DNA from 3 places in the Escherichia sp. MAL-1 genome. Region 1 is predicted to be linked to each of the others. Evidence: predicted binding sites of a transcription regulator. Region 1 holds the regulator's gene; each other region holds the start of a gene.
What was found. The regulator PhoB, encoded in region 1, activates phosphate uptake and scavenging genes when phosphate is short. The targets are predictions, from matches to a motif close to CTGTCATAAAACTGNCNNAT.

Region 1 (10,705 bases):
GTTTTTGCTCAGCATGGGTTAACTGTTGCTGCCATTGCCGCAGATGCTCGCGATCGCTGGTTTGTTGGGAGAACTGCGCACGCCAACCCGCCAGTTCGTTGTTCCACTGACGGAAGCGGTCGTGTTCCTGTAACCAGGTATTCAGGCTTTGTTGCTGCTGCTGTAATTCTGCTGACTGCTTCGCCGCGTGGTGGCGAATGCTCGCGCGAAGCGCCATTGTGCTCTGTAAGCGAGTATTTACTTCTTCAATCTGCTGGCGAGTATGCGCCAGCGCCGCGCTGTGTTCTGCGATGCGTTCCCAGTGCGGACGAAGATTTCGTGCCGGTTGTGCCAGACTGAGCGCTGCCAGTTGAGGTTGCGCTTTTTCTTCTTCGGCTAACGCCTGTTGCAAGGCCTGCTGACGGCGGCTGGCTTCTTGCTGCAATTCGTCCAGACGCGTTAACCAGTTTAGTGATTGTTGTTCTTGCTGCTGTGCGGTAAGTAACTGTTTTTCTTCGTCAGTAAGTACCTGCAAACTCGCTGTCAGCGATTGCACTTGTTCCGGCGTGAGCAACGCGACGCCGCTGGCCTGCGCTTGCAGCTTCTCCAGCTCAGTGCGGGCCGATTTGTGCTGCTCAAAAACCATCGCCGAGATTTGCCCGTAGATTTCAGTGCCGGTTAACTCCTCGAGCAATTCCGCGCGTTCTTTGGGTTTGGCATTCAGGAAGGCAGCAAATTGCCCCTGCGAAAGCAGCATCGAACGGGTGAAGCGCCCGTAATCCAGCCCGGTTAACGTCGCTGTCAGTTCCAGCTTATCTTTCACTTTGTCGGCGAGAATTTTGCCGTCGGCGCAGCGCGCCAGCTCTACGCGTGGCACCTGCAAATTACCGTCCGGCTGGTTACGCGCCCGATTCTGGCTCCAGAACGCGCGATACGCTTCACCTTTCACTTCAAACTCCACCTCCGCCAGACATTCAGCGGTATCGCGGGTCATGAGATCATTTTGCGATTGTGAAACGTTAGAGAGGCGCGGAGTTTCGTGATACAGCGCCAGACAAATGGCGTCCAGCAGGGTGGTTTTCCCCGCACCGGTTGGGCCGGTAATGGCAAACAGCCCGTTGCTGGCGAACGGCTCGCGGGTGAAATCAATCTTCCATTCGCCTTTTAATGAGTTCAGGTTTTTCAGGCGCAGGCTGAGAATTTTCATGCTTCGTGTTCTCCGGCGAGGCTATGCAACGTCGTGGCGAAAAGATGCTGCAGACGTTGCTGCTGCGATTCATCCAGTTCTTCCAGTGCCAGACGGCGATTGAACACCTCTTCGACGCTGAGTTCGCTGAGGGTTTCACGCTGTTGGCTGGCTAACACACGCTCGCGCTGTTCACGACTCCGACGTACCAGCAATACTTCGACAGGCAATGATTCGGTTAATGCCTGGATTTTGCGCTGAATATCATGCAGATACTCATCAGTAGTGATTTCGATATCCAGCCAGACAGGTGGCTCCTGTGATACATCGCGCCACTGTTCCAGCTGTTCGGTAATCGACGCCAGATCGCCTTTCAGCACCGCCATGGGTTGCGTTACCGGTACGTTCAGGTTTTCTACGCTCTCTAATTTGCCGTTTGAAAATGTCACCAGATGGACATATTTACTCTTACCGCATTCATCAAAACTTAGTGGAATGGGGGAGCCGCAATAGCGAACATGTTCCATGCCGCCAATAATCTGTGCGCGGTGAATATGCCCGAGCGCGATGTAGTCGGCTGGTGGAAAGTTTTGTGCCGGAAACGCGTCCAGCGTGCCAATATAAATGTCACGCACGGCGTCACTTTTACTGGCCCCCACGGTCGTTAAATGTCCCGTGGCGATGATGGGCAGAGGCTGATCGCCGCGCAGTTTGCAGGCATCGGCATAGTGTTGTTGGTAATAATCGGTAATCGCTGCCAGTAAATGCTGCTGTTTTTCAATACCGTTAAGCCCCGCCTGGCTGGTAATAATGTCACGCGGACGTAAAAACGGAATGGGGCACAGCACTGCGCCTGGCGTCCCGTCGCGACGAGGCAAGATTTGCGGCGCATGTCCGGCGCTGGCGACCACGGTAGTATTGAGGAACGCCATGATATCGCGCGATTCATTCAGCGTGGCGACCGAGTCATGGTTTCCTGCCAGTACCACCAGATGACAGCCAGTTTGCTGTAAATTGACAACAAAACGGTTGTATAACGTGCGGGCGTAACTGGGCGGCGAGCCGGTATCGAAAACATCACCGGCAACAATAATCGCATCCACCTGATGGGTTTGTGCTGTCTCCAGCAGCCAGTCAAGAAAAGCCTGATGTTCAGCTTCGCGGCTTTTACTGTAGAAGTTCTGGCCGAGATGCCAGTCTGAGGTGTGAAGGATGCGCATAACGGTTCCCTGGCGAAAAAGCATGGGCGCGATTATACCCAAACAGATGTGCCATTTGCTTTTTTCTGCGCCACGGAAATCAATAACCTGAAGATATGTGCGACGAGCTTTTCATAAATCTGTCATAAATCTGACGCATAATGACGTCGCATTAATGATCGCAACCTATTTATTACAACAGGGCAAATCATGGCGAGACGTATTCTGGTCGTAGAAGATGAAGCTCCAATTCGCGAAATGGTCTGCTTCGTGCTCGAACAAAATGGCTTTCAGCCGGTCGAAGCGGAAGATTATGACAGTGCTGTGAATCAACTGAATGAACCCTGGCCGGATTTAATTCTCCTTGACTGGATGTTACCTGGCGGCTCCGGTATCCAGTTCATAAAACACCTCAAGCGCGAGTCGATGACCCGGGATATTCCAGTGGTGATGTTGACCGCCAGAGGGGAAGAAGAAGATCGCGTGCGCGGCCTTGAAACCGGCGCGGATGACTATATCACCAAGCCGTTTTCGCCGAAGGAGCTGGTGGCGCGAATCAAAGCGGTAATGCGCCGTATTTCGCCAATGGCGGTGGAAGAGGTGATTGAGATGCAGGGATTAAGTCTCGACCCGACATCTCACCGAGTGATGGCGGGCGAAGAGCCGCTGGAGATGGGGCCGACAGAATTTAAACTGCTGCACTTTTTTATGACGCATCCTGAGCGCGTGTACAGCCGCGAGCAGCTGTTAAACCACGTCTGGGGAACTAACGTGTATGTGGAAGACCGCACGGTCGATGTCCACATTCGTCGCCTGCGTAAAGCACTGGAGCCCGGCGGGCATGACCGCATGGTGCAGACCGTGCGCGGTACAGGATATCGTTTTTCAACCCGCTTTTAACGCCTTGCTCATCGGACGCAGAGCAGGGCTTATGATTTCTTAACTGGAGTATCTTACGTGCTGGAACGGCTGTCGTGGAAAAGGCTGGTGCTGGAGCTGCTACTTTGCTGCCTCCCGGCTTTCATCCTGGGTGCATTTTTTGGTTACCTGCCCTGGTTTTTGCTGGCATCGGTAACAGGACTGCTTATCTGGCATTTCTGGAATTTATTGCGCCTTTCATGGTGGCTGTGGGTGGATCGCAGTATGACCCCGCCACCGGGGCGTGGTAGCTGGGAACCGCTACTATACGGCTTACACCAGATGCAGCTGCGAAATAAAAAACGCCGCCGTGAACTGGGCAATCTGATTAAACGCTTTCGTAGCGGCGCGGAGTCGCTGCCCGACGCGGTGGTGCTGACCACGGAAGAGGGCGGTATTTTCTGGTGTAACGGTCTGGCGCAACAAATTCTTGGTTTGCGCTGGCCGGAAGATAACGGGCAGAACATCCTTAACCTACTGCGTTACCCGGAGTTTACGCAATATCTGAAAACGCGTGATTTTTCTCGCCCGCTCAATCTGGTGCTCAACACCGGGCGGCATCTGGAAATTCGCGTCATGCCTTATACCCACAAACAGTTGCTGATGGTGGCGCGTGATGTCACGCAAATGCATCAACTGGAAGGGGCGCGGCGCAACTTTTTCGCCAACGTAAGCCATGAGTTACGCACGCCATTGACCGTGTTACAGGGTTACCTGGAGATGATGGATGAGCAGCCGCTGGAAGGCGCGGTACGCGAAAAAGCGTTGCACACCATGCGCGAGCAGACCCAGCGGATGGAAGGGCTGGTGAAGCAATTGCTGACGCTGTCGAAAATTGAAGCCGCGCCGACGCATTTGCTCAATGAAAAGGTTGATGTGCCGATGATGCTGCGCGTTGTTGAGCGCGAGGCTCAGACTCTGAGTCAGAAAAAACAGACATTTACCTTTGAGATAGATAACGGCCTCAAGGTGTCTGGCAATGAAGATCAGCTACGCAGTGCGATTTCGAACCTGGTCTATAACGCCGTGAATCATACGCCGGAAGGCACGCATATCACCGTACGCTGGCAGCGAGTGCCGCACGGTGCCGAATTTAGCGTTGAAGATAACGGACCGGGCATTGCACCGGAGCATATTCCGCGCCTGACCGAGCGTTTTTATCGCGTTGATAAAGCGCGTTCCCGGCAAACCGGCGGTAGCGGATTAGGGTTAGCGATCGTGAAACATGCGGTGAATCATCACGAAAGTCGCCTGAATATTGAGAGTACAGTAGGAAAAGGAACACGTTTCAGTTTTGTTATCCCGGAACGTTTAATTGCCAAAAACAGCGATTAATCCGCCTTTGTCATCTTTTATTGCCATAAGCCAGTCGATGCTGGCTTATTTTCTTTGCAGTCAAAATACGGGCGTTAGATTTTACAACGGTTGGTGATTTTTTGTTCGCATGATTAGCCATGTCTTTTTCACGGAAATAGTGTTTTATACTGGTTGGTGATTTCTTATCGCTATATACCTCTGGTTTTTAGATCCCTCCTTGCTTTAAAACGTTATAAGCGTTTAAATTGCGCTTCAGGTGCTGTCATACTGACTGCATTAACGCGGTAAATCGAAAAACTATTCTTCGCCGCGCCTGGTTGGGAGTATTTCCCGCTAAAATTGTTTAAATATACCGCTGTATCATCCCCAGGGATTGGCACAAAAATTTAACGTTACAACACCACATCCACAGGCAGTATGATTTATGACCCATCAATTAAGATCGCGCGATATCATCGCTCTGGGCTTTATGACATTTGCGTTGTTCGTCGGCGCAGGTAACATTATTTTCCCTCCAATGGTCGGCTTACAGGCAGGCGAACACGTCTGGACTGCGGCATTCGGCTTCCTCATTACTGCCGTTGGCCTGCCGGTATTAACAGTAGTGGCGCTGGCAAAAGTTGGCGGCGGTGTTGACAGCCTCAGCACGCCAATCGGTAAAGTCGCTGGCGTACTGCTGGCAACGGTTTGTTACCTGGCGGTGGGGCCGCTTTTCGCTACGCCGCGTACAGCTACCGTTTCTTTTGAAGTGGGGATTGCGCCGCTGACGGGTGATTCCGCGCTGCCGCTGTTTATCTACAGCCTGGTCTATTTCGCTATCGTTATTCTGGTTTCGCTCTATCCGGGCAAGCTGCTGGATACCGTGGGCAACTTCCTTGCGCCGCTGAAAATTATCGCGCTGGTCATCCTGTCTGTTGCCGCGATTGTCTGGCCGGCGGGTTCTATCAGCACGGCGACTGAGGCTTATCAAAACGCTGCGTTTTCTAACGGTTTCGTTAACGGCTATCTGACCATGGATACGCTGGGCGCAATGGTGTTTGGTATCGTTATTGTTAACGCGGCGCGTTCTCGTGGCGTTACCGAAGCGCGCCTACTGACCCGTTATACCGTCTGGGCTGGCCTGATGGCGGGTGTTGGTCTGACTCTGCTGTACCTCGCGCTGTTCCGTCTGGGTTCAGACAGCGCGTCGCTGGTCGATCAGTCTGCAAACGGCGCTGCTATTCTGCATGCTTACGTTCAGCACACCTTTGGCGGCGGCGGTAGCTTCCTGCTGGCGGCGTTAATCTTCATCGCCTGCCTGGTAACGGCAGTTGGCCTGACCTGTGCTTGTGCAGAATTCTTTGCCCAGTACGTACCGCTCTCTTATCGTACGCTGGTGTTTATCCTCGGCGGCTTCTCGATGGTGGTTTCTAACCTCGGCTTAAGCCAGCTGATCCAGATCTCCGTACCGGTGCTGACCGCTATTTATCCGCCGTGTATCGCACTGGTTGTATTAAGTTTTACACGCTCATGGTGGCATAATTCGTCCCGCGTGATTGCTCCGCCGATGTTTATCAGCCTGCTTTTTGGTATTCTCGACGGGATCAAAGCATCTGCATTCAGCGATATCTTACCGTCCTGGGCGCAGCGTTTACCGCTGGCCGAACAAGGTCTGGCGTGGTTAATGCCAACAGTGGTGATGGTGGTTCTGGCCATTATCTGGGATCGCGCGGCAGGTCGTCAGGTGACCTCCAGCGCTCACTAAATCACTGAACATTTGTTTTAACCACGGGGCTGCGATGCCCCGTGGTTTTTTATTGTGTTGATGGGTTAGGAATTGATGGAAAGTAAGAACAAGCTAAAGCGTGGGCTAAGTACCCGCCACATACGCTTTATGGCACTGGGTTCAGCAATTGGCACCGGGCTGTTTTACGGTTCGGCAGACGCCATCAAAATGGCCGGTCCGAGCGTGTTGTTGGCCTATATTATCGGTGGTATCGCGGCGTATATCATTATGCGTGCGCTGGGGGAAATGTCGGTACATAACCCGGCCGCCAGCTCTTTCTCGCGTTATGCGCAGGAAAACCTCGGCCCGCTGGCAGGTTACATTACCGGCTGGACCTACTGCTTTGAAATCCTTATTGTCGCCATCGCCGATGTGACCGCTTTTGGTATCTATATGGGTGTCTGGTTCCCGACGGTGCCGCACTGGATTTGGGTACTGAGCGTGGTGCTGATCATTTGCGCCGTAAACCTGATGAGCGTGAAGGTATTCGGTGAGCTGGAATTCTGGTTCTCGTTCTTTAAAGTCGCCACCATCATCATCATGATTGTCGCCGGTTTCGGCATCATCATCTGGGGGATTGGCAACGGCGGGCAACCGACCGGTATTCATAACCTGTGGAGCAACGGCGGCTTCTTCAGTAACGGCTGGCTTGGCATGGTAATGTCGTTGCAAATGGTGATGTTTGCTTACGGTGGGATCGAAATTATCGGGATTACCGCCGGTGAAGCGAAAGATCCTGAGAAATCGATACCGCGTGCGATTAACTCCGTGCCGATGCGTATTCTGGTGTTCTACGTCGGTACGCTGTTCGTCATTATGTCTATCTACCCGTGGAATCAGGTTGGCACTGCCGGTAGCCCGTTCGTGCTGACGTTCCAGCATATGGGCATTACCTTTGCCGCCAGCATTCTTAACTTTGTTGTGCTGACTGCTTCGCTGTCGGCAATTAACAGTGATGTATTTGGCGTAGGCCGTATGCTCCACGGTATGGCAGAGCAGGGCAGCGCGCCGAAAATTTTCAGCAAAACGTCGCGTCGCGGTATTCCGTGGGTTACGGTGCTGGTGATGACTACCGCGCTGCTGTTTGCGGTGTATCTGAACTACATCATGCCGGAAAACGTCTTCCTGGTGATCGCTTCGCTGGCAACCTTCGCCACGGTGTGGGTGTGGATTATGATCCTGCTGTCGCAAATTGCCTTCCGTCGCCGTTTGCCGCCAGAAGAAGTTAAGGCGCTGAAATTTAAAGTGCCGGGTGGGGTAGCAACGACCATCGGCGGGCTGATTTTCCTGCTCTTTATTATCGGGTTGATTGGTTATCACCCGGATACGCGTATCTCGCTGTATGTCGGTTTCGCGTGGATTGTTGTGCTGTTGATTGGCTGGATGTTTAAGCGTCGCCACGATCGTCAGCTGGCTGAAAACCAATAATACTTGCGTTCTGTAAGCCGGTTCAGGAGGAAATCCTGATCCGGCTATTCCGAAAGTTATCCGCCCCCGTCCTCCTCCCCCAAATATCCTTCAGATGATGAGTGATCCTGCATTAGGCTATGGCAAGGTGATCAGATTTTCATCACAGGGGAATTATGATGTTAAATGCATGGCACCTGCCGGTGCCCCCATTTGTTAAACAAAGCAAAGATCAACTGCTCATAACACTGTGGCTGACGGGCGAAGACCCACCGCAGCGCATTATGCTGCGTACAGAACACGATAACGAAGAAATGTCAGTACCAATGCATAAGCAGCGCAGTCAGCCGCAGCCAGGCGTCACCGCATGGCGTGCGGCGATTGATCTCTCCAGCGGACAACCCCGGCGGCGTTACAGTTTCAAACTGCTGTGGCACGATCGCCAGCGTTGGTTTACACCGCAGGGCTTCAGCCGAATGCCGCCGGCACGACTGGAGCAGTTTGCCGTCGATGTACCGGATATCGGCCCACAATGGGCTGCGGATCAGATTTTTTATCAGATCTTCCCTGATCGTTTTGCGCGTAGTCTTCCTCGTGAAGCTGAACAGGATCATGTCTATTACCATCATGCAGCCGGACAAGAGATCATCTTGCGTGACTGGGATGAACCGGTCACGGCGCAGGCGGGCGGATCAACGTTCTATGGCGGCGATCTGGACGGGATAAGCGAAAAACTGCCGTATCTGAAAAAGCTTGGCGTGACAGCGCTGTATCTCAATCCGGTGTTTAAAGCTCCCAGCGTACATAAATACGATACCGAGGATTATCGCCATGTCGATCCGCAGTTTGGCGGTGATGGGGCGTTGCTGCGTTTGCGACACAATACGCAGCAGCTGGGAATGCGGCTGGTGCTGGACGGCGTGTTTAACCACAGTGGCGATTCCCATGCCTGGTTTGACAGGCACAATCGTGGCACGGGGGGAGCTTGTCACAACCCCGAATCGCCCTGGCGCGACTGGTACTCGTTTAGTGATGATGGCACGGCGCTCGACTGGCTTGGCTATGCCAGCTTGCCGAAGCTGGATTATCAGTCGGAAAGTCTGGTGAATGAAATTTATCGCGGGGAAGACAGTATTGTCCGCCATTGGCTGAAAGCGCCGTGGAGTATGGACGGCTGGCGGCTGGATGTGGTGCATATGCTGGGGGAGGCGGGTGGGGCGCGCAATAATATGCAGCACGTTGCTGGGATCACCGAAGCGGCGAAAGAAACCCAGCCGGAAGCGTATATTGTCGGCGAACATTTTGGCGATGCACGGCAATGGTTACAGGCCGATGTGGAAGATGCCGCCATGAACTATCGTGGCTTCACATTCCCGTTGTGGGGATTTCTTGCCAATACCGATATCTCTTACGATCCGCAGCAAATTGATGCCCAAACCTGTATGGCCTGGATGGATAATTACCGCGCAGGGCTTTCTCATCAACAACAATTACGTATGTTTAATCAGCTCGACAGCCACGATACTGCGCGATTTAAAACGCTGCTCGGTCGGGATATTGCGCGCCTGCCGCTGGCGGTGGTCTGGCTGTTCACCTGGCCTGGTGTACCGTGCATTTATTACGGTGATGAAGTAGGACTGGATGGCAAAAACGATCCGTTTTGCCGTAAACCGTTCCCCTGGCAGGTGGAAAAGCAGGATACGGCGTTATTCGCGCTGTACCAGCGAATGATTGCGCTGCGTAAGAAAAGTCAGGCGCTACGTCATGGCGGCTGTCAGGTGCTGTATGCGGAAGATAACGTGGTGGTATTTGTCCGCGTGCTGAATCAGCAACGTGTACTGGTGGCAATCAACCGTGGCGAGGCCTGTGAAGTGGTGCTACCCGCGTCACCGTTTCTCAATGCCGTGCAATGGCAATGCAAAGAAGGGCATGGGCAACTGACTGACGGGATTCTGGCTTTGCCTGCCATTTCGGCTACGGTATGGATGAACTAACGTTTTATAACGCCTTGCGTGACGCCTGCGCCATCATCCGCGGATAAAACTGCCAGAAGCGGGTTTCGAGGGCGTCATAATGAGCGTCTAAATCGTACCAGGAGTCACGCAGGGCATCCAGACGTGGGCGGCGGCTTGCCATGCCGTTTAACACGTTCTGGATGAAATCCATATCGCGATAGCGCACCAGCCACTGCTCTGACCACAAGTAATTGTTCAGATTGATAAAACGTGGCGGTGAGTCCGGCAAAATCGTCATCACTTGCTCGCGGGCATAACAGACAAATTCCTGTAGCGGAAAGTCCGGCGACAGCTGCGACCAGTGGCGGGAAAGAAAGTGATCCCACATGACATCCAGCGTAATAGGCGCAACGCGGCGCGTTTCACTACGAAACCACTCCCGTGCTTCGCGGACTTCCGGCAGATTGTCAGTCAATACGTCGATACGTCGATGCATATGAATGCCAGCCACGACGTCGGGCGGAAAACTTTCTTCAGGATTTCCGCGTACGAAATCAGCCAGTAAATTGCCGGAAAGCGAGCTTTCCGCGAGATGGGCTAAATGCAGGTGAGCTAAAAAATTCATCGATTATATTCTATCCAAAAGGGGGTAAAGGTTGCAGGGAGAGCGCCCCGGCACTAGACTACCCGCCTCTTATTTTAGTCTGAGTCAGTGTCATGCGCGTTACCGATTTCTCCTTTGAATTGCCCGAATCCCTGATTGCCCACTATCCCATGCCTGAACGCAGTAGCTGTCGTTTACTGTCGCTGGACGGGCCGACGGGCGCGCTGACGCACGGTACTTTCACCGATTTACTTGATAAGCTCAACCCCGGCGATCTTCTGGTTTTTAATAATACCCGCGTGATCCCGGCGCGCCTGTTTGGGCGTAAAGCCAGCGGCGGCAAGATTGAAGTGCTGGTTGAACGGATGCTCGACG
Region 2 (10,705 bases), 1.5 Mb from region 1:
TCGCCTGCACCAGCGTGTCGCCCTTTTTCAGCGGCTCGCCCTCTTTCCAGAAGATAGCTTTACTGTTTTCGTGATTCGGCAACACTTCGCTACCGTAGGTTTTGAGATCGTCAGCCAGCGCGTCGTTAACGATAAAACCATCGCGTGCCAGTTTAAACGCGGGCTGCACGACTTTGTTCAGCGGCATGGTGCCGTATTTATCCAGCGCCAGCGAGAAACCTGCTACCGTACCCGGTGTGCCGGAAGCCAGATGCGAAGTGAGTGATTTTTTGCTGTCCGGGTTGCCCTGATCATCGAGGAACATATCGCGGGTCGCTTTGGCGGGTGCCATTTCGCGGAAATCGATAGCCGTGGTATTGCCATTTTTCGAGCGGATTAACATAAAACCACCACCGCCCAGATTCCCTGCCTGCGGATGCGTTACCGCCAGCGCGTAGCCCACCGCCACGGCGGCATCAACGGCATTCCCGCCCTCCTTGAGAATATCCACCCCCACCTGAGTGGCAGTGGCGTCCACAGACGCTACCATTCCCTGTTTCGCGCGTACCGGGTGGAAGACATCTTCCTCCACACCATACGAGACGGGCGGCGCAGGAGGCGCGGCGGCGGCGCTAAAACAACTTCCTGAGAGCAGAGCAGCAATGGCCACCCGGCGTAAAAACGTCGGTTTTATCATCGTTATTCTCCAGAGATTAAGGGGCAACCCCAGCTAAGCCTGGTATATAACTCTGAATTAATCATCGTTTTGTCGGGAAGCGAGTAAACTTAAAGGATATCTTCAGAGGAGGATACGCGATGAAACGACTTCTGATTCTTACGGCACTCCTGCCGTTTGTCGGCTTTGCACAGCCCATTAATACTCTGAACAACCCTAACCAGCCGGGGTATCAGATACCCAGCCAGCAGCGGATGCAAACCCAGATGCAAACGCAGCAAATCCAGCAAAAAGGGATGCTGAATCAGCAACTGAAAACGCAAACTCAGTTGCAACAGCAGCATTTAGAAAACCAGATAAACAATAATTCTCAGCGGGTGTTGCAGTCACAGCCGGGGGAGCGAAATCCCGCCCGGCAGCAAATGCTGCCCAACACCAACGGCGGGATGTTAAACAGCAACCGTAATCCGGATAGTTCGTTGAATCAGCAGCATATGCTGCCGGAGAGGAGAAACGGCGACATGCTGAATCAGCCCAGCACGCCGCAGCCTGACATTCCGTTGAAAACTATTGGGCCGTAAAGTTCGGACCAATCACGTCAATCGCATCGGTACAGATGCAATCCACGCCCCAGCGCAGCAACTCTGCCGCGCGCTGGGGTTTATTGACGGTATAAACCAGAATCCGCAGTCCGGCGTCTTTCAACTGCATCACTCGCACTTTATCGAGTAACTTATGATTGAGATGAATAGAGACGCAGCCCAGCCGCGCGGTCAGTTCGCGCCAGTCGTCGCGCCACTCATCCAGCAACAAACCGCGCGGCAGTTCCGGTACTGCCTGTTGTGCGGCTTCTAAAGCATCAATCTCAAACGATGACAGCAGCGGCGGCGTCATACCGGCCCACAGTTGGCGTGCCGCCAGCGCCACCATTTTGCCCGTTAATGGTCCAGTGCCAGTGGTGGGTTTGATTTCGATATTCGCCATCATCCCGTGTTCACGACAGCGTTCCGCCACCTGCGAAAGCAACGGCAGCGGCTCACCTTTAAACGCTTTGCTGTACCAACTGCCCGCATCCACGCGCAGTAAATCCTGCCAGTTCAGTTCACCCGCGACGCCCCAGCCGTTGCTGGTGCGTTCGAGATTGTCGTCATGGAGCAGGAAGATCTCGCCATCTTTCGATAACTTCGCGTCAAATTCGATCATCTTATGACCGTATTTTGCCCCGACGTCGATTGCCGCCAGGGTGTTTTCCGGGGCCAGCTTACCGCCGCCACGATGAGCGACGATGCGGGGATAAGGCCAGTTACTCATACTCGTTGTCCTGTTTCACCATCAAAAAGATGCAGCTGATTTTCCGCCAGATGCAGCCACAGCGTGCTGCCTGCCGTCGGGCGCTCCTGATGCGCCAGTCGCACCACCAGCTTCTGCTCGCCCCAGCGTCCGTGCGCCAGGTTATCTGCGCCGAGGATCTCCAGCGTGTCCATCACCAGCGGTACGCCGCCTTCTGCCTGCGAGCTTAGCGCAATATGTTCCGGGCGAATGCCGAGAGTCATTTTACGCCCGGCATACTGACGGTAGCCACCGTTTAGCGGCAGCTCAATACCGCCGTCCAGTTCGAAATGCGTGCCTTCGTTATTCACGCGGCCTGTCAGCAGATTCATCGCCGGACTGCCGATAAAACTCGCTACAAACAGGCTGGCGGGCTTTTCGTAGACTTCAACTGGTGTGCCAATCTGTTCGGCAACGCCGCCGTTCATCACCATTACTCGCTGGGCGAGCGTCATCGCTTCAACCTGATCGTGAGTAACGTAGAGTGAAGTCGTTTTCAGGCGACGGTGCAACTGTTGCAGTTCAAGACGCATCTGCACGCGCAGCTTGGCATCGAGGTTAGAGAGCGGCTCATCAAACAGGAACACCGCCGGATCGCGCACAATCGCGCGGCCCATCGCCACACGCTGGCGCTGACCGCCGGAAAGCTCGCGCGGGCGACGTTTGAGCAGACCGTCCAGCTCCAGAATGCGCGCCGCTTCTTTAACGCGCTCGGCAATTTGCTGCTTGCCCATGCCGCGAATTTTCAGCCCCCACGCCATGTTTTCTTCGACACTCATATGCGGATAAAGCGCGTAGTTCTGGAACACCATCGCAATCCCGCGATCTTTTGGCTCCATTTCAGTCACGCGCTGGTCGTTGATCCAGATATCGCCTTCTGTCACCCGCTCCAGCCCGGCAACCATGCGCAGCAGCGTCGATTTCCCGCAGCCAGACGGCCCGACCATCACGATAAATTCGCCATCCGCCACATCAAGGGTCAGCGGTTTAATGACCTGGGTTTTACCATCCCAGCTTTTGGTTACTGCCTGTAATTTCAGTCCTGCCATCTTATTTCTCACTATCGACCAGGCCGCGCACGAAGGCACGCTGCATCACTAAAACAATCACCACCGGAGGGATAAGCGTTAACAACATCGCCGCCATCACTGAGTTCCATTCCGTGGTGCCTTCGCCTGTAGCGATCATCCCTTTGATCCCTGCCACGGTGGTGCCGAGATCCACATCGGTAATAATCAACAACGGCCACAAATACTGGTTCCAGCCGTAAATAAAGGTGATCACAAACAGCGCCGCCAGATTGGTTTTGGAGAGCGGAAAAACGATGTCGCAAAAGAAACGCATTGGTGACGCGCCGTCGATCCGCGCCGCTTCCACCAGTTCATCCGGCAGCGTCATAAAGAACTGGCGAAACAGAAACGTGGCGGTCGCCGAGGCCATCAGCGGCAGCGTTAAACCGGCGTAGCTGTCGAGCATCTTCAGGTTGGCGATGACTTCCACCGTCGGGAAGATACGTACTTCAACCGGCAGCATCAGGGTGATAAAAATCATCCAGAAGAAGAGGTTACGTAGCGGAAAACGAAACCAGACAATGGCAAATGCCGAGAGCATCGAGACGGTAATTTTGCCGAGCGTAATGCTGAACGCCATCACAAAGCTGTTAAGCAACATCCGCCAGAACGGCGCGCTATTCGTGCCTACCCCGTTCACCCAGATGTTGTGGATGTTTTCCAGCAGATGTGTGCCGGGGATGAGCGTCATCGGCGCGGCATAGACGGCCTGTTTATCCAGCGTCGCCGCGACAAACGCCACGTACAGCGGGAAGAGGATCACCGCGATCCCGAGGATCAGCATGGTATGGCTGAATATCGTCAGCCACGGACGGTTCTCAATCATTGGTAACGCACCTTGCTTTCAACATAGCGGAACTGCACCACCGTCAGCACGATGACGAGGAACATCAACACCACCGACTGTGCGGCAGACGAAGCCAGATCCAGTCCGGTAAAACCTTCGCGGTAGATCTTATAAATCAGCGTCGTGGTGGCCTGAACCGGCCCGCCGGACGTGGCGGCGTCGATCACCGGGAAGGTGTCGAAGAAGGCATACACCAGGTTCACCACCAGCAGGAAGAAACTCACCGGAGCGATAAGCGGCAGCGCAATCTTAAAGAAGCGGCGAATTGGGCCTGCACCGTCGATGGCTGCGGCTTCGATCAACGAACGGGGAATGGATTGCAGCGCGGCATAGAAGAACAGGAAGTTGTAGCTGATTTGCTTCCATACTGAGGCAAACACCACCAGAAACATTGCCTGACCGCTGTTTTGCGCGTGGTTCCAGTCGTAGCCGAACTCCGCGAGAAAATGGGTGATCAGCCCGCGACCGGGGTTAAACAGGAAGATCCACAATACGGCGGCAACGGCGGGAGCCACGGCGTAAGGCAGCAACATTAAGGTTTGATAGAAACGGCTGCCGCGCACGATGTACTCCACCAGCGCCGCAAAGAACAGCGATACCAGCAAACCGCTGACGGTGACAAAGGTGCTGAATTTTATCGTCGTCCAGAAGGAGTCGAGATAGTAGCTGTCATGGAACAGCGTGACGAAGTTATCCAGGCCGACAAACTGGCTGGAGAAACCAAACGGATCGACGCTTTGTAGCGAGTACCACAACGCTTCGCCCGCAGGCCAGATAAAAAAGATAACGGTGATGATGAGCTGCGGCGCGACCAGCAGATAAGGCAGCCAGCGCGAGCGGAACACCGGACGGGATGATGACATTACGGTTAATTCCTGAACTGTGCCGGATGCGCTTCGCTTATCCGGCCTACACGCGATGCCAGGTCAGATAAGCGAAACGCATCCGACATTACACTGATTAAGACTTCGTCGATTTCTCAAAGCGGCGCAGCAACTGATTTCCACGCTCAACGGCGGTATCCAGTGCCTGCTGTGGTGTCTTCTTACCGGTCCACACGCTCTCCAGCTCTTCATCCACAATCACGCGGATCTGCGGCATGTTGCCCAGACGCAGCCCTTTGGTGAACGGCAACGGCGGCTTATTCAGCATCTGACGCGTCGCGGTATCCGCCCCTGGGTTTTTCTCATAAAAGCCCTGCTCACGGGTCAGGTCATACGCTGCTTTGGTGATTGGCAGATAACCGGTTTTCTGATGCCACTCGGCAGCGTTTTCTGGCTTCGCGAGGAAATCGAGGAACTTCGCCACACCGGTATACGTTTCTTTATCTTTACCCTGCATCACCCACAGGCTGGCTCCGCCGATAATGGCGTTTTGTGGCGCATCTTTCGCATCGGCGTCGTAAGGCATCATGCCTACGCCGTAGTTAAATTTGGCGTACTCGCGAATGTTGGCAAGAGAACCGGAAGAGGCGGTGGTCATCGCGCAATCACCGTTATAGAACTTCTCGGTGGATTCATCCTTACGACCGACGTAGCTGAAGTCGCCCTTCTTGTTCATCTCCTCGAGCATGGCGATGTGTTTCACCTGCTCCGGCTTGTTGAACTCCAGCACCGCGTCCGTGCCGTCAAAGCCGTTGTTTTTGCTGGCAAACGGCAGACCGTTCCAGGCGCTAAAGTTTTCCAGTTGGATCCAGCCCTGCCAGCCGCTGGCGTAGCCGCACTTCATACCGGAGGCTTTCAGTTTCGCGGCATAGTCCGCCAGATCCTGCCAGGTTTTCGGCGGTTGTTCCGGGTCTAATCCTGCTTTCTTGAAGGCGTCTTTGTTGTAATAGAGAACGGGGGTCGAGCTGTTGAATGGCTGGGAGAGTAAGTGGCCCGTTTTGCTGTCGGAGTAGTAACCGGAAACCGTCGGCACAAACTGCGACTCATCGAATTGAATCCCCGCCTCTTTAAACACGTCATATACCGGTTTAATGGCTTTCGATGCCATCATGGTGGCGGTGCCAACTTCATAAACCTGCAAAATAGCCGGAGCGTTGCCGGTACGAAATGCGGCAATCCCCGCGCTTAAATTCTGTTCGTAGTTGCCTTTATAGGTCGGTACAATTTTGTAATCCGGATTTTCGGCGTTAAAACGTTGGGCCAGAGAATCCACCTCTTTACCCAGTTCCCCTTCCATAGAATGCCAGAACGGAATGGTCGTCACTGCCTGTGCATTCCCCATTAACGCCAGTCCGAGCGCCAGTGCTGAAGCTGTATAATGTAACGGTTTCATCGTTTATCTCTCTTGTTGTACCGAATGCGCGAATTCACGCGTTTTATGCTCGCGGGGTAACATGACATGCTCGAATTACAGAAAAATAACTTTTTTGTTACATTTGTAAGATAGTAAGGTGTCAGAAAGATGACAAGGCGGTGACGGCGTGGGTGAGGGAAAATGGGAGATGGGGCACGGATAAGCGGAAAAATAGAAGGTCTGAATCAAACTCTACAGATTACTCATCGTTTCATGCCAGATGCGGCGTAAACGCCTTATCCGGCCTACAAAATCGTGCAAATTCAATATATTGCAACTCACCCAGTAGGCCTGATAAGCGCAGCGCATCAGGCAATTTTACATTTGTCACCTGTCTCAAAGGAGTCTTTTGACTCCTTATCAATCAACGTGTTATTACCCGCCTAAATACGCACTTCTCACTGCTTCGTTCGCCAGCAGCACGTCGCCGGTATCGGAGAGCACCACATGGCCGTTTTCCAGCACGTAGCCGCGATCCGCCAGCTTTAGCGCCTGGTTGGCGTTCTGCTCGACGAGGAAGATAGTCATCCCCTGCTCGCGCAGCTGCTCGATGGTGTCGAAAATTTGCTGGATGATAATCGGCGCAAGACCGAGCGATGGCTCATCAAGTAGCAGCAAACGCGGATTGCTCATCAGCGCGCGACCAATCGCCAGCATCTGCTGTTCACCGCCGGACATGGTGCCCGCCCGCTGAACACGGCGCTCATGCAGACGTGGAAACAGTTCATACACCCACTTTATGCGCTCCTGAAACTGGTCACGTTCGGCAAAGAAGCCGCCCATCGCCAGGTTCTCTTCCACCGTCATCCGCGAGAAGACGCGACGCCCTTCCGGGACAATCGCTACCGCTTCGCGCATGATTTTCGCCGTCTGCCAGTCGGTAATGTCTTTATCATCAAACACAATTCGCCCGCTGGTGGCGCGCGGATCGCCGCATAACGTACCAAGCAAGGTGGTTTTCCCCGCCCCGTTCGCGCCAATCAGCGTGACAATCTCGCCCTGATTGATATGCAAGCTCACCTCATGCAGCGCCTGGATTTTGCCGTAGTGGGCGCTGACTTTGTCAAAGGACAACATGACTTTTTCCATCTTATGCCTCACCTAAATAGGCACGGATCACGTCCGGGTTATTACGGATTTGCTCCGGCGTACCGTTTGCCAGTGGCGTCCCCTGATTGACCACGTAAATTCGGTCTGAAATCCCCATCACCAGCTTCATATCGTGTTCAATCAACAAGATAGTGGTGTTGTGATGATTGCGCAGTTCGGCAATCAGCTCATCCAGCTCTTTCGTCTCTTTCGGGTTAAGACCTGCCGCCGGTTCGTCGAGCATTAAAATCTCCGGCTGCGTCACCATGCAACGGGCAATCTCCAGACGGCGTTGGTCACCATAGGCCAGGTTACTCGCCTGACGGTTGGCGTGTTCCAGCAAACCAATGCGCTCAAGCCAGGTGGCGGCGCGGTCGAGCGCTTCGCTCTGGGCGCGACGGAAAGAAGGCGTTTTCAACAGGCCAGAGAACAGCCCGGTTTTCAGTTGCTGATGCTGCGCCACCAGCAGGTTTTCAATTACCGTCATTTCACGGAACAGACGCACATGCTGGAAGGTGCGCACCACGCCCATGCGGGCAATTTGCTGCCCCGGTAAACCTTCAAGATGCTGATCGCGCAGTAAAATGGTGCCGCCGGTGGGTTTGTAGAAACCGGTCAGGCAGTTAAAAACCGTGGTTTTTCCGGCACCGTTAGGGCCGATTAACGAGACGATTTCCTGCGGGTACAGTTCAAGATTGACGTTGTTCACCGCCAGCAGGCCGCCGAAGCGCATCATCAGACCGTTAACAGATAATAATGGCTGACTCATGCCTGCTCTCCTTTCGCTGCGCCGTTTTTCAGCTTCAGTTGCGGGCGCGTCATGGGCAGCAAGCCCTGCGGACGCCAGATCATCATCAGCACCATCAAACCACCGAGCATTAACATGCTGTATTCGTTGAAATCACGCATCAATTCGCGCGACACCACCAGCAAAATTGCCGCCAGAATCACCGCAAATTGCGAGCCCATACCGCCGAGCACCACTATCGCCAGCACAAACGCCGATTCGGCAAAGGTGAAGGATTCCGGGCTGACAAAGCCCTGACGCGCCGCAAACAGCGTTCCGGCAAAACCGGCAAACGCGGCGCTGATGGTAAAGGCGGTCAGCTTGATACGACGCGGGCTTAAGCCCAGCGAACGGCAGGCAATTTCATCTTCACGCAATGCTTCCCACGCACGCCCCAGCGGCATCCGCAGCAGGCGGTTAATGACAAACAGGCTTAGCACCACCAGCAGCAACGCCACCAGATACAGGAAGATGACGCGATCGGAGGGATCGTATTTCAGGCCAAAGAAATTACTGAACGTGTCCCAGCCGCCTTCACGAGCGGTACGGCTGAACTCAAGGCCGAAGAAAGTCGGTTTCGGGATCTGACTGATTCCGTTCGGGCCGCCGGTAATTTCGGTGTTATTGAGCAGCAATATGCGCACAATTTCGCCGAAGCCAAGGGTAACGATCGCCAGATAATCACCACGCAGACGCAGCACCGGAAAGCCGAGCAGGAAGCCCGCCGCCGCTGCCATTAACCCGGCAATCGGCAGACAAGTCCAGAAGCCCAAGCCGTAATAGTGATTGAGCAGCGCAAAGGTGTAAGCGCCGATGGCGTAAAAACCGCCGTACCCCAGCACCAGCAGACCAGAAAGACCAACAACCACATTCAGCCCGAGACCGAGGATAATGTAGATCATGGTCAGAGTGGCGATATCCACCGTCCCACGTGACACCATAAACGGCCACGCCACCGCAAGCACCAGCAGCGCCACGAGGAACAGTTTCTGCTTCACCGTGGAGCCATCAATGGCGGGCAGAATAAACTTCGGTCCGGAAACACTTTTCAACCCTTTCTGGAAAGCAGGTCGCAAAAGCTGAAAGAAAAAGACCACCGCCGTGCCGATAAACACCCACTGCCAACGGACATCCGAAGCGCTGTCGACCACCAGTTTGGTGCCATCCAGCTCCAGTTGCACGCCCATAAAGACGCCAGCGAGGACAAAGAACATCGCGGCAGAGAGCAGCGCCATTGCAATATGCATCGGTTTCATACTTTCTCTACCTCCGGGCGACCCAGAATACCGGTCGGCATCACCAGCAGCACCAGAATCAGCAGGGCAAATGAAACCACATCCTTATATTCCGTACTCAGATAGGCAGAAGAGAGCGCCTCCGCAATCCCCAAGATCAGCCCGCCAATCATCGCCCCTGGAATGCTGCCAATCCCACCGAGCACCGCAGCGGTAAAGGCTTTCATCCCGGCCATAAAGCCGATATAGGGGTTAATGACGCCATAGAACTGACCGAGCAGTACGCCAGCCACTGCCGCCATCGCCGCGCCAATAACAAAGGTCAAAGCAATCACCCGGTCGGTGTTGATGCCAAGCAGGCTCGCCATTTTCAGATCTTCCGCGCAGGCACGACAGGCGCGCCCCATACGGGAATAGCGAATGAAAATCGTCAGCGCCAGCATGGCGAGGAAGGTGACAATCCAGATCACCGCCTGCATGGTGGTAATAGAGGCAGAGAAGTTTTCGCTATGGCCCACCACCCACTGACCGTTAAACAGGCTGGGCAGCGCCACATCGCGCGAACCTTCGGTCAGGCTGACGTAGTTTTGCAGGAAGATGGACATACCGATTGCGGAAATAAGCGCAATCAGGCGCTTAGAATTACGCACCGGGCGGTAAGCCACCCGTTCGATACTCCAGCCGTAGGCGCTGGCAATGACGATTGCGCCGACGAATCCCGCCGCCACCAGCAGCCAGCCGGTATCAATGCCCATCATCATCAGCGCGGCGATGATCATAAATGAGACGTAGCTGCCAATCATATAAACCTCGCCGTGGGCGAAGTTGATCATGCCGATAATGCCGTAAACCATGGTGTAGCCGATGGCTATCAGCGCGTAGGTACTGCCCAGCGTGACGCCGTTAAACATCTGCTGCAAGAAATACAAAAACTGCTCAGACATAAGGTAACCTTTCTAAACCCGCCCGCATTTTACGGGCGGTAGGATGATCACTTGGCTGCCGTGGATGAACCGTCGGCGTGCCACTGGAAGACACCAAAATCAAATCCCTTAAGATCGCCTTTTTCATCCCAGTTCAGCGGCCCAATCACGGTGTTTGCACCGTTAGCTTTTAAATCTTTCACCAGCGCCAGCGGCTCATCGCTGCCAGTACGCTCAAGGGCAGTCGCCAGAGATTGCACCGCCGCGTAAGTGATCCAGACATAAGGCCCGGACGGATCTTTCTTGTCTGCTTTCAGCGCATCAACGATGCCCTGGTTTGCCGGATCCTGGTCATAGCGTTTTGGCATAGTGACCAACATGCCTTCGGCAGCATCACCGGCAATATTCGACAATGATGCGTTACCCACACCTTCCGGCCCCATAAACTGAGTTTTCAGGCCAACGGAACGGG
Region 3 (10,705 bases), 1.6 Mb from region 1:
ATATAGCCGAATCAAAGCGATGAACTTGTCGGAAGATGGCGTGTTGGTGATGCAATTAGAACAGCGTCGGCTGTTAATCCGCGTTCGAAATATCGACGATCTGGAAAAAATTTATAAGCTTCTCGTTTCAACTCAATAAGTTATGAATTTAGCCAAAGCTATGTTTAGTGTATTTTTAATAATCAGACATAGCTTAGGCTATATTACCTCTTCCCTTATTTGTTATTTATTTTAACGTTTCATTGATATATAAATCTAAATGTAAATCGTTATCAATAAAGCAATGAAATAATATATTCCAACAGTTGTTTTATATTCTCAAAATATGTTAAGGTTGCGCCCTCATTTGGGGAGTAGCCGATTTCCAGATTCCGGAAATGTACGTGTCAACATACTCGTTGCAAAACGTGGCACGTACGGACTGAATACTTTCAGTCAGGCGAGACCATATGCACATCAATCGCTATGCCTGCATGAACGCGAAAACCATCGCGGCTTGTTGTTCATGTATGCATGTTTGCTGGGGGCGATGATGTGTTTTATGGATACCCCGGTCAGGACATTGTCATGAATATCACTGCTACTGTTCTTCTTGCGTTTGGTATGTCGATGGATGCATTTGCTGCATCAATCGGTAAAGGTGCCACCCTCCATAAACCGAAATTTTCTGAAGCATTGCGAACCGGCCTTATTTTTGGTGCCGTCGAAACCCTGACGCCGCTGATCGGCTGGGGAATGGGCATGTTAGCCAGCCGGTTTGTCCTTGAATGGAACCACTGGATTGCGTTTGTGCTGCTGATATTCCTCGGCGGGCGAATGATTATTGAGGGTTTTCGTGGCGCAGATGATGAAGATGAAGAGCCGCGCCGTCGACACGGTTTCTGGCTACTGGTAACCACCGCGATTGCCACCAGCCTGGATGCCATGGCTGTGGGTGTTGGTCTTGCTTTCCTGCAGGTCAACATTATCGCGACCGCATTGGCCATTGGTTGTGCAACCTTGATTATGTCAACATTAGGGATGATGGTTGGTCGCTTTATCGGCTCAATTATTGGGAAAAAAGCGGAAATTCTCGGCGGGCTGGTACTGATCGGCATCGGCGTCCAGATCCTCTGGACGCACTTCCACGGTTAATAAGAACGCTGCCAGAGGTGAATATTAAAGTCCGTCTGGCAGTCGAACACTTCTTTTGCTGCCAGTGTTTGCCAGACTTCTGGCTTCGCACGCCAGGCAAACGGCGTCATCTGCAATAATGCGACGGCTTCATCACCGCGAAGACGCATCGGATAACACAACTCCGCACTCTGCTGTAATGTAAAACCTTCCAGTTGTTCTGCATGAGGTGCATGAAGATGTACTTCATTGTAAATCAGCCCCTTCAGCTCCATCAAATGTCGCGGTCCCGGCGTGGCAGTAATGACCCAGCCGCCGGGCTTCACTACTCGTGCTAATTCTTCTGCTTTACACGGCGCGTAAATACGTATTATGGCGTCCATACTGGTATCGGAAAACGGCAAACGGTGGCTGGAAGCGACACAAAAAGTGACCTGCGGATAGCGTTTCGCCGCCGCTTTTATCGCTACCTTCGAAACATCCAGACCAAACGTGATGATTTCGGGCAACGCATCGGCAAATGCGTGTGTGTAATACCCTTCACCACAGCCAATATCCAGCACCGCCGTGGCCTTATCATCAAGCCGTTCCCTCAGTTGGGCGACAATTGCATCACGCAGCGGCTGATAATGTCCGGCATCTAAGAATGCGCGGCGTGCTTGCATCATTTCCGCGCTGTCGCCCGGATCACGAGACCGTTTATGCTGAACGGGCAGCAGATTGACATACCCTTCTTTCGCCATATCAAACTGATGTCGCTGGGGACAGATATAGCTGTTTTTTTCACGCGAAAGAGGCTGATGGCAAAGTGGACAGGAAAAAGACATGACAACTCCGGCAGGATACTAAAGGCCGCAAGTGTAACGCGAATCACGCGGCGGGCAAATATCCGAACGCCAGGAGCGAAGATAAAGCATAGTAAAAAGCCTCGCATTCGACGAGGCTTTATAGCGAGATTGAAGCGTATTCACACTTCAGATCAGTGGATTCGATCAGATAGCTGTTACGTTAACAGCTGCCGGACCTTTCTGGCCGTCCTGAATTTCGAACTCAACGTTCTGACCTTCAGCCAGAGTTTTGAAGCCATTACCCTGGATAGCGGAGAAGTGTACGAACACGTCTTTGCTGCCATCAGCCGGAGTAATGAAGCCAAAACCTTTAGACTCGTTGAACCACTTAACCTGACCTTTAATCTTTGCCATTTGAAAAATTCCTTAGATTGTTTTCTTCGCCCGCAGGCATAACATAGATAAAACTGACACATTACTGCATGAGGCACCAATATAAGGCTCGGCAGAGAAGCGGTATTCAACGTCAACGTGTTTACTCAGGACTTCTTTACTGAAAATGCCACACATAAACAGAACTGTACCTCGTTTAACCCGAAATCTGTTATCACATACAACGTTAATTATGGCAAGCCATTTTTAAACATGTCTCGATCAGACGCACAAATCTCGATACGTCTTCCACTTTTTTTGCACACTTATGCAACGGAATACGCGCCGATATATCATTGTGCTTAACCTTGCCAGTTCAGGCAGATACTTAAACTGGCGTAGTTTCTAACATAGTTCAATAAGTTCAGTTGTTCCAGGCCAGTGGGAGAAGTTATTACATAGTGCGTGCAATATCACATTTTTTGCTATGCAATGAATAAAAAGTTATATCACTTTTTCTCATAAAACAGTCAGTTAACGGCTATCAATTACCCTAAAGAGAAGTCAATCCCCAAAGGGATTGAAAATTTAAAATAAGAAAAATTGATGAATGAGCAAAAAATCAAGAGAGAAACGTTTCGCTAATAAATAATACCACGCTTAATCACAAATCCGATGTAAACATCCTAATAAATTAATGAGGAAAATATCTTTTTCTGATATCCCGTTACGCAAATAAATAATATGATAATTATTTGAAGTCAGACCAGAGTTTTAATTTGAAGCAGTTGCACCATGGCAGTGCGTATAATCAGGATGAATTGAGTAACCCTTCAACGACGGGGTTACTCAAGATTGAGGAAGGATTATCGTTCGGCGACCAGACGAATAATATCTTCGTCTTCAACCGATTTTTGACTCTCAACGGTCTTTTTATCTGCTTTCTCAGGTTCGTTTGCTTCGCACAAACGACGTAACAGTGCATTTTGACGTTTTTGCTGATCCAGCAACGCCTCAAGCAGTTCAATCTGTTCGTTAGTCCGAGAACTGGCACGATTGATAAAAAACCACAAGATGAGCCCGATAAGAAGAACCACCACCGATACAACCAAAGACGCAATGTTCATCACGCCTGAATTTACAACTTCGTTCATTTCACCACCTCTGAGTAGAGGCGCTATTCTACCACTGCTGGAGAGGAAGAAAATCTAGTGCTGAAAAAATGATATCACCACGGGATAAACTGGTTAATGGCACAAATTCCGCTGAAAAATTGTACATCCTGATCGCACATCATGTTGAATACCTGCGCCCAAAGCAGCAAGCAAGCCAACACCACGACAACCAGAACGACCCATCGAAACTTTTTCACTCCAATCTCCGCTTCACCTACCTTATGTCATTAAACTAGCATGCGTTAGTTAAACAGCGCCTAACTATGTCGATATTCGTGCTTTTTCGGAATGAGTAGCTTGCTTCAGCGCATATTGCCGCTACGATTAAGCGAACATAAAAAGAGAAGAGGTTGTAATGCGATTCATCATTCGCACAGTTATGCTGATAGCACTGGTATGGATAGGATTATTACTCAGCGGATATGGCGTTTTGATTGGAAGCAAAGAGAATGCCGCAGGATTAGGTTTGCAATGTACCTATCTGACTGCCAGAGGCACCAGCACGGTACAATACTTGCACACTAAAAGTGGTTTCTTGGGGATAACAGATTGCCCACTGTTACGTAAAAGCAATATCGTGGTCGATAATGGTTAAGGGTAATAAATAACCAGATTCTCACTCATGAGTAAAATATTCTTATAGCAAGCGCGTTTAATATAACGCACCTTCAACTTTATTTTTCTCATGCTAAATAAAGAACCTGTCTGTTTGATATTCCGACAGGTTCTTACTCTCATCAGAACGGATAGTCGTGATAACCCATTTGGGCAGAAATTTTGCGCGCTGCGGTATGCAACATTGCGACATATTCCTGTAAACGCTCTTCAGAGAAACGCAACGTCGGGAAGGAGATGCTCAAACCGGCAATGACCACGCCAAAGCGATCAAATACCGGTACCGCAATGCATCGCAGCCCTTCTTCCTGCTCTTCGTTATCTTCGCCATACCCCTGCTCGCGCACCTGGTCCAGAACGGGTAATAACGCTTCTGTACTGGTGATGGTCCGCTCGGTACTGCGTTTATACTCCACGCCCTCAAGAATTTGCTTCACTTCATCGCGATCGCGCCATGCCAGCAGTACCTTACCAATCGCGGTGCTGTACAGCGGATTACGACGCCCAATCCGTGAATACATGCGCAAATTGTACATAGAGTCAATTTTGTGAATGTAAACAATACTGTCTTCGTCCAGTGCGCCGAGGTGGATAGTTTCTTTGGTCAGGCGGGAGATCTCACGCATCTGGATATCTGCGCTACGAATTAAATCGACGTTTTGTAACGCGCGAGCGCCCAGTTCAAACAATTTCAGGGTCAGGGAATATTTCTCCGACTCCCCTTCCTGCGCCACATAACCTAAGGTTTTCATGGTCTGTAAAAAGCGATAAACGGTGCTTTTTGACATCATGACGCGCTGCGACAGCTCGGTTATCCCTATTTCGCGCTCTTCACCCAGCGCCTGCAAAATGCCAAAAACTTTTAGCACGGAAGATACAGAATCAGGCTGTTTATCCAGATCTGCGTTAGCCATTTATCACCTCATTGCGAGTGTTTTATAAAAATCAGAACTGTTTTTTATTATAATTTCGCACCAGGGTGGTCGCAATCCATCTTTTGCCGGTTAGTTACAATTCTGCGACATCCACCGTGAATATCAGTGCTAGAATCATACCCCTGTTGATTATTCACCAAAGATATAAAATTCCTATGCCAAAAGTTCAGGCCGACGGCCTGCCATTGCCCCAGCGATACGGTGCGATATTAACCATTGTGATTGGTATTTCGATGGCTGTCCTTGACGGCGCAATCGCCAACGTCGCCCTGCCAACAATCGCCACGGACCTTCATGCCACGCCAGCCAGTTCCATCTGGGTAGTGAACGCCTATCAAATCGCCATTGTCATCTCCCTGCTCTCGTTTTCGTTTCTGGGCGATATGTTTGGCTATCGACGTATTTATAAATGCGGTCTGGTCGTTTTTCTGTTGTCTTCACTGTTCTGCGCCCTTTCTGATTCGCTGCAAATGCTCACCCTTGCGCGTGTCATACAAGGTTTCGGCGGTGCAGCGTTGATGAGCGTTAATACCGCACTTATCCGCCTGATCTATCCACAACGTTTTCTGGGGAGAGGGATGGGCATAAACTCGTTTATTGTTGCCGTCTCTTCTGCTGCCGGGCCGACAATTGCTGCAGCAATCCTCTCCATCGCATCCTGGAAATGGTTATTTTTAATCAACGTACCGTTAGGTATTATCGCCCTGCTTCTGGCGATGCGTTTTCTGCCACCCAATGGTTCTCGCGCCAGTAAACCCCGTTTCGACCTGCCCAGCGCCGTGATGAACGCGTTAACCTTCGGCCTGCTTATCACTGCGTTGAGTGGTTTCGCTCAGGGGCAATCGCTGACGTTAATTGCTGCGGAACTGGTGGTAATGGTTGTTGTTGGTATTTTCTTTATTCGCCGCCAGCTTTCTCTTCCCGTACCGCTGCTACCGGTGGATTTACTGCGTATCCCGCTGTTTTCACTTTCTATTTGCACATCTGTTTGCTCTTTCTGCGCACAAATGCTGGCAATGGTTTCCCTGCCCTTTTACCTGCAAACCGTGCTCGGGCGTAGTGAAGTCGAAACAGGTTTACTTCTGACACCGTGGCCGTTAGCAACGATGGTGATGGCTCCGTTGGCAGGCTATTTGATTGAACGCGTACATGCAGGATTGCTGGGTGCTCTAGGGTTGTTCATCATGGCTGCGGGGCTTTTTTCCCTGGTTCTGCTGCCCGCGTCACCTGCGGATATCAATATTATCTGGCCGATGATCTTATGTGGCGCTGGATTTGGCTTGTTCCAGTCACCCAATAACCACACCATTATTACCTCCGCTCCTCGCGAACGTAGCGGTGGAGCCAGTGGCATGTTAGGAACGGCTCGTCTACTGGGTCAGAGTAGCGGCGCGGCACTGGTGGCGCTGATGCTAAATCAGTTCGGTGATAATGGTACGCACGTTTCGCTGATGGCTGCGGCTATTCTGGCAGTGATTGCTGCCTGTGTCAGTGGTTTACGTATCACTCAGCCACGATCCAGGGCATAAAAAAAGCGCGTCGATCAGGACGCGCTTTTTAGTATTTACTTCATATTACTTCAGGTATTCACCCGTACGCAGAGCTTCAATTCGTTTATCCAGCGGCGGGTGAGTCATGAACAACTCACTGAGCGATTTCGACTTACCGTTAATGCAGAAAGCCATCATGCTGGTTGCTTCTTGCGGTTCATAGCTGGTTTTCAGGCGCTGCAGCGCGGCAATCATTTTCTCGCGACCAACCAATTTTGCCGAACCGGCATCAGCATGGAATTCACGATGACGCGAGAACCACATGGTGATAATGCTCGCCAGAATACCAAACACCAGTTCCAGAACCGTTGCAACCGCAAAGTAGATCAGCGGGTTGCCGTTGCTCTCTTCACCTTCATCACGATTTCCGCCCATAAAACCCGCGGCAAGCTGCGCCAGAATACGGGAAATAAAGATAACGAAGGTGTTCACCACGCCCTGAATCAGCGTCATGGTAACCATATCACCATTGGCGATGTGGCTGATTTCGTGAGCAATTACCGCCTCGGCTTCATCCGGGCTCATGTTCTGCAGCAAACCGGTGCTGACAGCAACCAGAGAGGCATCACGGCGCGCACCGGTTGCAAAAGCGTTGATGTCCGGCGCATGGTAGATAGCCACTTGCGGCATAGCGATCCCCGCCTGACGAGCCTGGGTTGCTACAGTATTGACCAGCCAACGTTCCCTTTCGTTACGCGGTTGCTCGATCACTTCCCCGCCAACAGATCGTAATGCCATCCATTTGGACATCAGAAGCGAAACGAAGGAACCACCAAAACCGAACAGCAAGGCCATGATCATCAGCCCCTGAACGCTGCTCGACTGTATCCCTGTCAGGCTCAGTACCAGCCCGAAAACGACCATTACGGCCAGGTTCGTTAGCAGGAAGAGCGCGATTCGCATCATAATTTTCTTTTTACCTCAGTTTAACAAAACGCAATATGCGATACCCACATCGTATGGGTTACGCGACTATTTTCAAGTCTGGATAGTGCGTAAGTCACCAGAAAGACACAACTTTACATTTTGTAGCATCTGATTTACGGCATCTTGCCGCTGTTAAAAAATCAGGCACAATTTCTTGTGCCTGATTGATATTACTTGACGGGAGCGGGTTGTTCCGCGGGTCTGGCTTTTTCAAGCTTCGCCAGATCGAGTGCGATATTCACCGTCTCATCCAGATAAGGATCCGGCTCCTGGTAATCTTTCGGTAGATCATCCAGCTTCTTCAACTCCGGTTTACCTTCGCGTTTAAAGCGTTCGTTCAAACGCGCCAGACGCGTCGCATCATCTTCATTATTCTCTTTCTCACGCACAGCGTAGTTCAGAGAAACGATATTGCGCTTGTCCTTCATAGCGTTGAAGCGCGCGATATCCTTCATGATGTTCTGGAACTCAGGATCTTTCGCGATACGCGCATTATGTTCCTTCAGCAGCTCCGGTTCAAAGGCAGTTAAATCTCCTGATTTCACATAAGTCGCGGCATCGATGCTATCCCACGGCAGCGCGTTATCTTCGAATTTCTCACCCGTTTCCGTTTCTTCATTACCCGTCGGCATGATGATGTCTGGCGTTACGCCTTTACGTTGCGTACTGCCGCCGTTAACGCGATAGAATTTCTGGATCGTGTACTGCACAGAACCCAGCGCTGGCCATTCAGGACGTAACATCTGATCGTAAATACGGTTCAATGAACGGTATTGCTGAACGGTGCCTTTACCAAACGTCGGTTCACCCACAACCAGCGCACGACCGTAATCCTGCATTGCCGCGGCAAAGATTTCTGAAGCCGAAGCACTGAAACGGTCAACCAGTACCACCAGCGGGCCTTTATAGAACACCTGCCCGTCGGTATCGCTGTCTTCACGAACCTTGCCGTTGTTATCGCGGACCTGAACAATGGGACCCGCAGGAATAAACAGACCTGAGAGCGATACCGCTTCGGTCAACGCCCCACCGCCATTGCTACGCAGGTCGATGATCACACTGCTGACATTCTGTTTTTCCAGTTTCTGCAGTTGAACTTTGACATCGTCTGTCAAACCCACATAGAAGCCCGGAATATCCAGCACGCCGACTTTCTCTTTACCGACGGTCTTCACCGACATTTTAACCGCGCGGTCTTCGAGACGAATACGTTCACGGGTCAATGTTACAGTGCGGGTCTTGGTCCCTTTACCAGCAGGTAAAATTTCCAGACGAACTTTACTGCCCTTCGGCCCTTTAATTAAGGCAACCACATCATCAAGACGCCAGCCAATCACGTCAACCATCGGCTTGCCTGTTTGACCAACACCGACAATTTTGTCACCAACGCTGATAGCTTTACTCTTCGCTGCCGGACCACCTGCCACCATCGAATTGATAACGGTGTAGTCATCATCCATTTGCAGCACTGCGCCAATACCTTCCAGCGACAAACTCATTTCAGTGTTGAACTGTTCGGTATTACGCGGGGAAAGATAGTTGGTATGCGGGTCGATTTCACGCGCAAACGCCGTCATTGCCAGCGAGAAAACATCTTCGCTGTTGGTTTGCGCCAGACGACGAATGGTAAATTTGTAGCGGCGTGTCAGGGTTTCACGAATTTCTTTATCCGTTTTTCCTGCCAGCTTCAGGCTTAACTCGTCGAATTTGACTTTACTGTCCCACAGCGCGTTCAACTCAGCCTCGTTTTTCGGCCAGGGCGCTTTGCTGCGGTCAAGGTTATAAGTGTCGTTGCCGGTGAAATCCATCGGCTTTTCCAGTACCGACAAAGCGTACTGGTAACGCTCAAAACGGCGCTTTTGCGCCAGATTGTAGAGATCGTAGAAAACGTCGAGTTTGCCTGAACGCAGTTCATCGCCTAACTCGGTTTTCTTTTTCGCGAACTGTTCAACATCGCTTGCCAGCAGCACGTTGTGGCTGTAATCGAGCAGATTCAGGTAGCGGTCAAAGATTTTGGCCGAAAATGCCTGATCGAGGTCGAACTGGCGATAATGAGAACGGGTGAAGCGCGACGTTACGCGCTCACTTACCGTCGCATGCTGCGTCTCTTCCTTTAATACCGGAATTTGATCAGCACGCGTGATATCTTCTACAGCGAAGGTCTGGCCTGCTATTGCAAGCAGGCCAGCTAACGCGGTAAGCCTAAAAAACATGTTCATGCCTGGCCCGGCCTCCGTTTCAGAACACTAGGTGTTCTGCGCGCACAATCAAAGACATACCCGAATTCAGCTGGACGCGGACGCCGTCTTTGGTGATTTCTAATACGGTGGCATCCATCGCGTTTTGACCCGCTTTCACCTTCAGGGCTTGTCCGACAGTCAGAGCTGAAATGTCAGAAACCGGGGTGTGCTGTTCTTCGCGAGGTGCTTTTACTGTTTTTGGCGCTTTCTCTACCGGCTTTTGCGCACGAGGTTTACGTTCAGCGCCTTCTTTGCGGCGTGGCGTGGTCGGACGTGGCTTGCGTTCGCGGCGCGGTGCGTCTTCTTTCTCACCAGCAGCTGCGGCAGCTTCGCGTTTTTTCGCTTGCTGTTCAGCACGCTGTGCCTGAACACGCGCTTTCGCTTCTTCAAGCTGCTTGCGAGCATGCTCTACATGTTGCTCGTCCAGCTCACCGCATGGGTTGCCGTCAAGATCGACACGCGTTGCGCCGGGTTTAACACCGTAAAGATAACGCCAGCTCGAAGTGTAGAGACGTAAAGCGGATCGTAATTGCGTTTTGCTCAGGTTCATTTCCCCGGCAACACGATCGACCAAATCCTGAAAAATACCGATTTTCAGCGGACGCGCTTCACCTTCCGCACTGAAACAGTGGGGAAAACGTTCGGCCAGAAACGCGATTACTTCTTTACTGCTATTCAACTTAGGTTGATTTTCCATGAAATTTCCTGATTACAACGGACGTAGCCAACAAGCGCAGGCATGAACAGGCGTCATTATAATGACGCTACCAGTAAATGCTACGTTATCCGTTGATTATCCTGCGACGCTCGCAAAGAATTTTTTGTAATCCGTCGTTGCAAGCACTTTTTCAAGCTGTGCCACAAGCTGACGTAAGCCTTGCTCGTCCTCGTCTGTAAAGCGACCGAAGACGGTACTATCGATGTCAAGAACACCAATAATCTGATTTTTCACCACCAGCGGCAGAACAATTTCAGAATTACTCGCCGCAT

Region 2: ugpB (sn-glycerol-3-phosphate ABC transporter substrate-binding protein UgpB) is a predicted target of PhoB. The motif match lies at 6,295-6,314, and genes of this name have one in related genera.
Region 3: kdgR (DNA-binding transcriptional regulator KdgR) is a predicted target of PhoB. The motif match lies at 4,989-5,008, and genes of this name have one in related genera.

What each region holds. Positions count from the first base shown of each region.
Region 1 covers NZ_CM129609.1:3,694,533-3,705,237, reverse strand. The annotation lists gene sbcC (exonuclease subunit SbcC) at 1-1,186, opposite strand, end outside; gene sbcD (exonuclease subunit SbcD) at 1,183-2,385, opposite strand; gene phoB (phosphate response regulator transcription factor PhoB) at 2,575-3,264, shown strand; gene phoR (phosphate regulon sensor histidine kinase PhoR) at 3,322-4,617, shown strand; gene brnQ (branched-chain amino acid transporter carrier protein BrnQ) at 5,024-6,343, shown strand; gene proY (proline-specific permease ProY) at 6,419-7,792, shown strand; gene malZ (maltodextrin glucosidase) at 7,948-9,765, shown strand; gene acpH (ACP phosphodiesterase) at 9,770-10,351, opposite strand; gene queA (tRNA preQ1(34) S-adenosylmethionine ribosyltransferase-isomerase QueA) at 10,444-10,705, shown strand, end outside.
Region 2 covers NZ_CM129609.1:284,045-294,749, reverse strand. The annotation lists gene ggt (gamma-glutamyltransferase) at 1-676, opposite strand, end outside; gene ACU8XX_RS01375 (DUF2756 family protein) at 796-1,236, shown strand; gene ugpQ (glycerophosphodiester phosphodiesterase) at 1,223-1,966, opposite strand; gene ugpC (sn-glycerol 3-phosphate ABC transporter ATP binding protein UgpC) at 1,963-3,033, opposite strand; gene ugpE (sn-glycerol-3-phosphate ABC transporter permease UgpE) at 3,035-3,880, opposite strand; gene ugpA (sn-glycerol-3-phosphate ABC transporter permease UgpA) at 3,877-4,764, opposite strand; gene ugpB (sn-glycerol-3-phosphate ABC transporter substrate-binding protein UgpB) at 4,862-6,178, opposite strand; gene livF (high-affinity branched-chain amino acid ABC transporter ATP-binding protein LivF) at 6,575-7,288, opposite strand; gene livG (high-affinity branched-chain amino acid ABC transporter ATP-binding protein LivG) at 7,290-8,057, opposite strand; gene livM (branched chain amino acid ABC transporter permease LivM) at 8,054-9,331, opposite strand; gene livH (high-affinity branched-chain amino acid ABC transporter permease LivH) at 9,328-10,254, opposite strand; gene livK (high-affinity branched-chain amino acid ABC transporter substrate-binding protein LivK) at 10,302-10,705, opposite strand, start outside.
Region 3 covers NZ_CM129609.1:2,092,541-2,103,245, reverse strand. The annotation lists gene ACU8XX_RS10225 (DUF986 family protein) at 1-139, shown strand, start outside; gene mntP (manganese efflux pump MntP) at 568-1,134, shown strand; gene rlmA (23S rRNA (guanine(745)-N(1))-methyltransferase) at 1,131-1,940, opposite strand; gene cspE (transcription antiterminator/RNA stability regulator CspE) at 2,106-2,315, opposite strand; gene ACU8XX_RS10205 (DUF2627 domain-containing protein) at 2,328-2,471, opposite strand; gene ACU8XX_RS10200 (YebO family protein) at 3,140-3,427, opposite strand; gene mgrB (PhoP/PhoQ regulator MgrB) at 3,502-3,645, opposite strand; gene ACU8XX_RS10190 (YobH family protein) at 3,804-4,043, shown strand; gene kdgR (DNA-binding transcriptional regulator KdgR) at 4,186-4,977, opposite strand; gene ACU8XX_RS10180 (MFS transporter) at 5,154-6,527, shown strand; gene htpX (protease HtpX) at 6,573-7,454, opposite strand; gene prc (carboxy terminal-processing peptidase) at 7,646-9,694, opposite strand; gene proQ (RNA chaperone ProQ) at 9,714-10,412, opposite strand; gene msrC (L-methionine (R)-S-oxide reductase) at 10,509-10,705, opposite strand, start outside.